2 regions of the Aneurinibacillus thermoaerophilus genome follow, and region 2 is predicted to be linked to the other one. Evidence: riboswitches for the same ligand, from Rfam matches in the RefSeq annotation. Region 2 holds a riboswitch; the other holds the start of a gene.
What was found. Region 2 has a riboswitch for cobalamin ahead of K3F53_RS05380 (S-layer homology domain-containing protein). Riboswitches for the same ligand answer to the same signal wherever they lie in the genome.
Positions count from the first base shown of each region.

Region 1: it holds a riboswitch for cobalamin, as region 2 does, so the genes downstream of both, K3F53_RS00190 (energy-coupling factor ABC transporter permease) here and K3F53_RS05380 (S-layer homology domain-containing protein) in region 2, are expected to answer to the same signal.

Region 1 covers NZ_CP080764.1:34,270-38,484, forward strand. Annotated here, with positions in the region: gene K3F53_RS00175 (helix-turn-helix domain-containing protein) at 86-286, opposite strand; gene K3F53_RS00180 (hypothetical protein) at 568-777, opposite strand; gene K3F53_RS00185 (CDGSH iron-sulfur domain-containing protein) at 1,089-1,292, shown strand; cobalamin riboswitch at 1,550-1,762, shown strand; gene K3F53_RS00190 (energy-coupling factor ABC transporter permease) at 1,962-2,720, shown strand; gene K3F53_RS00195 (energy-coupling factor ABC transporter substrate-binding protein) at 2,727-3,038, shown strand; gene cbiQ (cobalt ECF transporter T component CbiQ) at 3,022-3,813, shown strand; gene K3F53_RS00205 (energy-coupling factor ABC transporter ATP-binding protein) at 3,819-4,215, shown strand, end outside.
Region 2 covers NZ_CP080764.1:991,393-995,607, forward strand. Annotated here, with positions in the region: gene K3F53_RS05370 (2-hydroxyacid dehydrogenase) at 1-847, shown strand, start outside; gene K3F53_RS05375 (Cof-type HAD-IIB family hydrolase) at 874-1,683, shown strand; cobalamin riboswitch at 1,809-2,009, shown strand; gene K3F53_RS05380 (S-layer homology domain-containing protein) at 2,208-4,215, shown strand, end outside.

The DNA of each region.
Region 1 (4,215 bases), 960 kb from region 2:
GGATGCCAGAACAAAAATAACTCGGTGTAGACGGGTCTTATTTTTAATCATATGGTCTGTATTTCTTCCTTAACTCTTCAAGCTCTTACTTTTTTTTCTCTACATCGATTTTTAGGAACAGACTATCCCGTTGCAGTTTTTTGATGGGGATAAGTTTGCCGTTCTTAATTAACTGGCTTAGACGTGCACGACTAATCCCTAGGTATTCAATAGCTTCAGCCGAGCTCAAGACTTCCTTTGCGATAAACTGTTTTAACTCTTTTGTACTGTTAAAGGTATAGTTCATTTTTCAATCCTTTCTTTATATAAGTGTAATACGAAATTCCAGATGACAAGAGCTGATAAGATACATGCCAAAGTAATGGATATCTTATCAAGTGTAGAAGGATTTTTGTAATTAATGGTACTTAGCACATAGACCACTAAAGCAATTATCCATACTTGTGATTTCGAAAATTTCTTAAGCATATTTTTAACTTAGATAGGGAAGGGTCAGTTCCCTTTCTTCGTTTGAAAAATTTCAGGTGTTATTTACGTGAGCGGCGCCTTTTTCTAAGGCGTCTCAGACTAGTGACAAATGCCCAGTACTTCTGCAGCTTTTACCGTAGAAAAACCTTCAAGAATCAGTCGAACGGCCGTCACACGCTGCCGGAAAAAAGCATCAGAAATCGCACGCTCTTCCTTTCGTAATGCTTCATTCGTAAGTTTGTAATCAGTGATTTTTTCATAACATAATCCGCTCCTTATCATTGTGATGATAAGAGCCAGTATTGCCAAATAACCGTTTGTTAACCCCTTAATCGGTAGCTATATATTTGCCAAATGAGACGGCTTCGACCATGGAAATTTGAAAAAGAATTCCCTGCTTTAGAATCAAATAATGTGCAAAATTACCAATGTTGTGTTTGCAAAAAGATAAAATCAAATAAGTTCCATGTTCCGCTTCTTCTTGTTTCTACGATTGATTAAATAACGGATGAATATTTCCGTCTCGTATTAGGAAAAAATGGAATTGGTAAATCGACCCTTTTTCTCATCACAATACGAACGTTGAAAGAGCAAAAAAGATGGATATAGGAGGAATGGAGATGGCTATGTATGATAGGAAGCAACCCTATGTAATACAAGAGAAACCCGGAAAAAAAGCTTATTGTGCTTGTGGTTTGACTGGGAACCCTCCGTATTGTGATGGCTCTCACAAAGGGACAGGAAAACAGCCGTTCATTGTGAATATTGAAGAACCGAAAACAGTCGCGATTTGCGGGTGCGGAAAATCCGGGAATTTACCGTAATGTGATGGTACCCATACCAAACTTTAATCGCCTTAAATAGTTGAATTTCGCCCCTGTCTGCCAAAAGGCAGGGTTTCTTATTTCTTTTGATTCGATCTACATGAAAGTAATAGTAAGCCTGAGTCTTATAAATTAGGTTGGCGCTGTTACTAGTATTCTGATTTCTTTCCTGTACTAAAGTCTATAATTTTTCAAAAAATAAGTGTTTACCAGTAGAATTATTTTCAAATTCATGTTATCATGGGCTCACTTACAACTGTATATGTAAACTTTACGGTGTTCAAAGTTCCACCAGATGCTGGAATGGAGAACTTAAAAGGGAAGTTCGGTGCAAATCCGACGCGGTCCCGCCACTGTGAAGGGAAGAACACTGCTGATATTAAACCCACTATTTCTGCCTGTGAAATGGGAAGGGGGCGGTTGTTCGTCAGACCCGAAGCCAGGAGACCTGCCGTGAAGAGAAACACTGCAAAACCACGAGGATGGTGAGGTGTTCAAAGGGGCATATAACACAGGCACGTAGATTGATTTTGCGCTTTTGTTTACCGAAGCATCTTTTCTGTGGGAAAAGATGCTTTTTTATTTTCATTATTAAAGGATGAGAGCGCAACTTGCTAGATTTTCTTATTGCTGATAGAAATTGCATGTATGAAAGGGAGGAAGAAGTGAATGAAAAGAAAACGTATGCTCTCGTTTGCTGCAGTTGTTGCGGGGTTCGCGCTTTATTTTTCGCTTAACGAACCTAACACTGCTTATGCGATGCACATTATGGAAGGCTTTTTGCCAGTAGGTTGGGCCGTTTTTTGGTGGGTGCTGTTTTTACCTTTTTTCCTGATGGGACTTCGTTCTCTTAAGCGATTAACAAAAGAGCAACCGGAGACGAAATTGCTTCTCGGGTTGGCGGGCGCATTTGCATTCGTTTTGTCAGCGCTGAAAATTCCATCCGTGACAGGAAGCAGTTCTCATCCGACCGGGACGGGATTGGGGGCGGTATTGTTTGGCCCGCTGGCGATGACAGTGTTAGGAAGCTTTGTGCTTTTGTTTCAGGCCGTACTCTTGGCACATGGTGGACTAACCACATTGGGTGCAAATGCGTTTTCCATGGCCGTGGTTGGGCCGTTCGTAGCATATAGTGTGTACCGATTGACTGTTCGTTCAACGGGAAAGCAACGTTTGGCCGTTTTTCTGGCGGCGGCATTAGCCGATATGGCGACTTATGTTGTTACTTCTTTACAGTTGGCGCTGGCATTTCCGGCGGCAAGTGGCGGAGTGCTGGCTTCTTTCGCAAAGTTTGCTGGAATTTTCGCGGTTACTCAGATTCCGCTCGCGATTAGCGAAGGGTTGCTGACGGTGCTGGTATGGAACTGGCTTATGGTGTATAACAGACAAGAATTAAACACGCTGCAATCTATTAAACGGGGAGCGTAATTCTTTATGAAAAATTCGGTTTGGAAAATGAATGTGTTGATTATTTTGGTAGTAGCTGCGTTGATGGTGATTCCGCTTGTCATGATTAAAGATTCGGATTTTGGCGGAGCGGACGGCGCGGCTGAACAGGCGGTGACAGAAATGGCACCAGAATACAAACCGTGGTTCAAGCCGCTTTTTGAACCGCCGGGAAGTGAGACGGAAAGCCTTCTATTCGCGCTTCAGGCGGCCTTTGGCGCCGGTATTATAGGGTATGGCATCGGTTATTATAAGGGTCGGGCTACAAAGCGGGAATGTTCGGATGAAGATTCAGCTTGATACGCTTGCTTATACGAATCGCCTGCGCCATGTATCTCCGATTCAGAAACTGGTAATTGGCATTACTATGCTTTGTTTTGTTATGGTGGCGCACGCGCCTACTCACATAGCAGTTTTTGTATGGATGAGTGTCTGGATTGTGGGCTATGCCGGCATTCCTTGGCGTATTTATTTGCGGCTATTGGGGGCAATTTCTTTATTTCTTGCGCTTAGCTTGCCGCCAATTATGCTGGAAATTACGGCGCGGTCAATAGCGGAGATAACAGAGCAGACGGTATTTATTTATTCTTTCGGAGTTTTTCATGTATATATTGGCGTGGCCGGTATGAAGAAAGCGAGCGCGTTATTGCTTCGTTCGCTTTCTTCCGTTTCTTGTTTGTATTTTATTTTGTTGACGGTTCCATTTACGGAAATTTTAGCCGTGCTGCGGCGGATTGGTGTCCCTTGTATGGTGACAGATTTGTTGCTTGTTATGTATCGGTTTGTTTTCGTGTTTTTAGAAACGGTGGAACAGCTTTGGATTGCCTATAAAGCAAGGGGAGCCCGACATGGATTCTCGCGCAAGATGCGGGATGCCGGCGGATTGGTTGCGCGATTATTTGCCCGGACAGTACAGCGTTATCAGCAGCTTTCGATTGGACTTGCGGCGCGCGGATTTGATGGAGACTTGAGGGTAGTAGCTTCTTCACATGCTTTTGTTTCGAGAAGATACGCGGCCGAGGCGGCAGCAGTTTTTTTGCTGTTGGTTGCGCTTGAATGGTGGACGGGAAGGTGAGAAGAATGGACTGGCTTTTGGAAATCGAGGATGTGTGCTACACATACCCGGGAAGTGAAACTCCTGCTTTGAATGGTCTAACAATGCGGGTGCCCAGAGGCAAGCGCTGCGTACTACTCGGACATAACGGCTGCGGAAAATCGACATTGTTTTTGCATATGAACGGAATTTATGCACCAGAACGCGGGGTCGTGAAGTGGAAAGGGGAAGCATTCTCTTATCGGCGTACGTTTCTCAGCCAAATCAGGCAGAAAGTCGGACTGGTCTTTCAAGATCCGGAACAGCAACTTATCGCCAGCACAGTGGCTGAAGATATTTCATACGGCTTATGCAGCGCAGGTCTTTCGGATGATGAAGCGAAGCGGAAGGTGGAACAGGCGCTCGTTCGTTTCGGCCTGGAAC
Region 2 (4,215 bases):
CCACGGCTTGTATTCTATGCTGGCCGATCGGATTGATACAGAAGTAATGGATGCCGCTCCGCATCTGCGGGTCATCAGCACGATGGCGGTGGGTTATGATAATATCGACATTGCCGAAGCGACGAAGCGCGGCATACGTGTTGGACATACGCCGGACGTGCTTACGGAAGCGACGGCGGATTTAGCTTTTGCCTTATTGATGGCTACCGCGCGCCGCTTGGGTGAAGGAATGGCTTGCATTAAAGAAGGGAAATGGAAGAATTGGTCGCCGATGTTTATGGCAGGGCAGGAGGTGTATGGTTCGACCCTTGGCATTATCGGAATGGGCCGCATTGGGGAAGGGGTCGCCCGTCGTGCCAAGGCGTTTGATATGCGTATTTTGTACCACAACCGGACACGGCGCCTGGAAGCAGAAGAAAAGCTCGGCGCCGTATATTGTTCGCTGGAGGAATTGCTGGATAAATCCGACCATGTGGTATTGCTAACGCCAGCCACAAAAGAAACGTACTATATGATGGGGGCAGCACAGTTTGCTCGCATGAAACGGACGGCTACATTTATTAACGTATCCCGCGGCACGAACGTGGACGAGGACGCGCTTTATCGGGCGCTGGTTAATAAAGAAATTTGGGCAGCAGGGCTTGATGTGTTTGAAAAAGAACCAATTCCTCCTTCGCATCCCTTACTTTCGCTCGATAATGTCGTAGCATTGCCTCATATTGGAAGTGCAACTGTACAGACACGTCTCCGCATGGCGATGGTAGCGGCGGAAAATGTGCTTCTAGGCGTAAAAGGCGAACGGTTAAGATATACGGCGAATCCCGATGTCTATGCATCATTATTATAAAGAAAAGATTCTGGATGGTGAAATATATGGCATACAAACTAGCTGCAATTGACATCGACGGAACGCTACTTACAGACGACTACCGGATTACAGAAAAAAACAAAAAGGCGTTGCGAGCAGCGGAAGAGGAAGGAGTACAAATTGTGCTTTGTTCCGGGCGCGCGCCTGTCAGCGTGCTTCCGATTCTTGAAGAAATCGGCATTCACGGTTATTTTATTTGTCATAACGGCGCGGTTACTACACACTCCAAAACGAAAGAAATTCTGCAGGAAAACGGTTTTTCTATGCAATCATTGAGAGGTGTGGTGGAGTACTGTCGCAGGGAAAATATTCACATGGACTTTTGCACCGCATTTGATATGTATACGGAAAGCATGGAGCGCGAAGACGTGCAACGGATGTACGCAAAATACCTCGCACAGCCAAAACTCATTCAGGATATGTTAACCGTGGAGGATAAGCTGGTTAAATTCACTTTATTTGGCACCGATGAACAGCTTAACAAAGCGTACGATGAATTTGCTGCGATGAATTTGCCGGTGCGGACGCTCCGCAGTGGTCCGTCTTATATCGATATTATTGATAAAGCGACTTCCAAAGGCGCGGCGCTAAGTAACCTTGCCGAATATTTAAATATTTCGCTGGCCGATACGATCGCTATCGGTAATTATTATAACGACCTTGATATGATTACTATGGCGGGAATCGGAGTAGCTGTGGCTAACGCACCGGAGGACGTAAAAGAAAAAGCCGACCTGATCGTCGCCTCTAATAATGAAAGCGGCGTGGCGGAAGCCTTGCAGCGTCTTGTGTTCGGGATGAAAAACTGCGTATAAAGACTTCCTTCGTATCGTTTCGCTGTTCATGTTGAGAAAATATGCATTCTATACAAATTTTTTCTTGAAATGTTAAAATATTATAGACAAAAAAGCGTCGAGACAGTATCATAAGAATAAAAATTGAATAAAGAGCGGGGAAAGGTGCAAATTGCCTGTGTGCTTTTTGCTTAAAAGGGAAGAACGGTGCAAATCCGACGCGGTCCCGCCACTGTAAATGGGGAGTGACTCCAGCAATATACGCCACTGTTTCTGTGATGAAATGGGAAGGTATGGAGAAGCGATGATCCATGAGCCAGGAGACCTGCCTTTCTCTAAGATGTTTCTGATTCTTCGGGGGGTGAGAATAAAGAAACGACAACAGTGTACAATACAGCTGGGCTTTTGTATGCTTTTTTTCTTGTATTGTTCCATTGTTTGTTATTGCAACATTTCATTGTATGTGAGGCCACCCTTGTATAAGGGTGGCTTTGTTTGTTATTGTGCATTGACATTTCTTTAAGAGCGAAGGGGGTAATGAGAAAATGGGTTTCAGAAATACATGGAAAAAGTATTTTGCTTTATTCACGATCTTCTTTCTTTTTATTTCTACAGTGTTAGGGTTTTCTTGGTTTCAACCGAAGCCGGCTTATGCTTCTATTGTACCAAAAATAAGAGGAGATTTGGGGAGCGATACTACAGTAACTCCTGATACAGTAACCGTACAAGAGCAGTCTACTGGCCATTCTGTTGGCATTGAAGAGGCGATTCAGACAGCGAGTCAGTATGCCCTGAGCCATAATCAACTATCTGAATGGGAAGCAATCGGGCTTGCGCGCGCTGGACAAGCGGTTCCGGCAAGCTATCTCGAAAGCATAGAACGGGAGGTCGCGGCCGCAAAAGGACAGTACCGTAAAGTAACCGACTATGAACGAATTGCTTTAGCGGTCAAAGCGGTAGGCGGTGATCCGACCGCAATCGCCGGCTATAACTTCATCGAAAAAATTTACAACAATTCTCGCATGACAAACCAAGGGCTCAACGGACCGATTTTTGCTTTAATCGCCCTTGACTGCGGAGATTACAAAACGCCTGAAGATGCGCAATGGAATCGCGAGAAGCTTATTGCTTACATTGTGCAACATCAATATGCGGACGGAAGTTGGCCGCTTTCGCCCGGAGCCGAAAGCAATCTCGATATAACGGCGATGGCGCTGACCTCTCTTGCGCCATACAAAAACCGTCCTGAAGTGCAAACGGTTGTTGATAAGGCGGTTGCTTATTTATCGGCTCAACAAAATGAAACGGGCGGATACACATTTCGTTTTTTGGGGGACGTAACGGAGCCGAGCGAGACTACAGCCCAGGTGATTATCGCTTTAACCGCGAATGGCATAGACCCGACTTCAGCCGCTTTCACAAAATCAGGAAAAAATTTGTTGCATCATTTACTTTCATACCGGCAGTCGGACGGAGGCTTTGTCCATGTAGCGGGCGGAAAAACGGATAGGATGGCTACGGAACAAGCGTTGCAGGCGCTGGTAGCATATGATTTATTTACGAAGGGGAAATCTCCGCTTTATCGCTTCGCGGCTCAGCCTTCACCACCAACATCGGAAAAACCTCCAACGGAACCAGGGTCGCCGCTTCCCGATGGATCAACACCGCCTGAAGGAGGAACGCCCCCGAATACACCTGTTCCTGTAAAAAAAACAATTACGCTATCCGTAATCGGGGATAGTCAGCGCGGCGTCATTTTGCCTGCTCAGTCGGTAGAGCTGAAGGAGGGGGACACAGCCTATACCGTTCTCCGGCGTATGTTAGGCAATAAAGTAGAATCTCGCGGTTCCGGGGCGACGCTGTACGTAGAAGCCATTGATGGGCTGGGGGAGTTTGATCGCGGTCCGCAGAGCGGTTGGATGTATTCGGTTAACGGCTGGTTTCCCAATTACAGTGCAGGCATTTATATGTTAGAAGATGGGGATGTTGTAGCCTGGCGCTATACGCTTGATCTCGGCAAGGATTTAGGTGCGTATTTTCTTGCGGATACGTACAAAGATGGAACATTTTCCATTCCGGCGCATGTTGAAAATGAACTTAACCGTATTGGTCTTACGCCGAATAATACACAGCCGATAAGCAAAGTGGCCACAACGACGGTTGTGCTAAATGCTGCCGAAAGAATGGATGCCAGGCAAGCGGAGCAGATAAAGCAATCGTTGGCTAATCATACGGTATCGTTACAACAGTCCGTTTCAGCCGCTGTCGAAAGCGTAATTAAAGATAATATGGATGAAGTACAACTCATCGTTCCAGCGCAAGCTTTATCCAAAACAACTTCGCTCACGATTACCGAACAGATGGTTCAACGTCCGGAGCTTGTCTCTGGGATATATGATTTCGGGCCGGATGGTACGAAGTTTAACAAATCGATATACATTATGATAAAAATTCCTATCGAAACGGAGCAATTACACGCTCTTGTATTGGCATGGCTGGACGAGCAGAAAAATGAGTGGATTCCGATCCCCGCAGTATTGGATGCGAAAACAG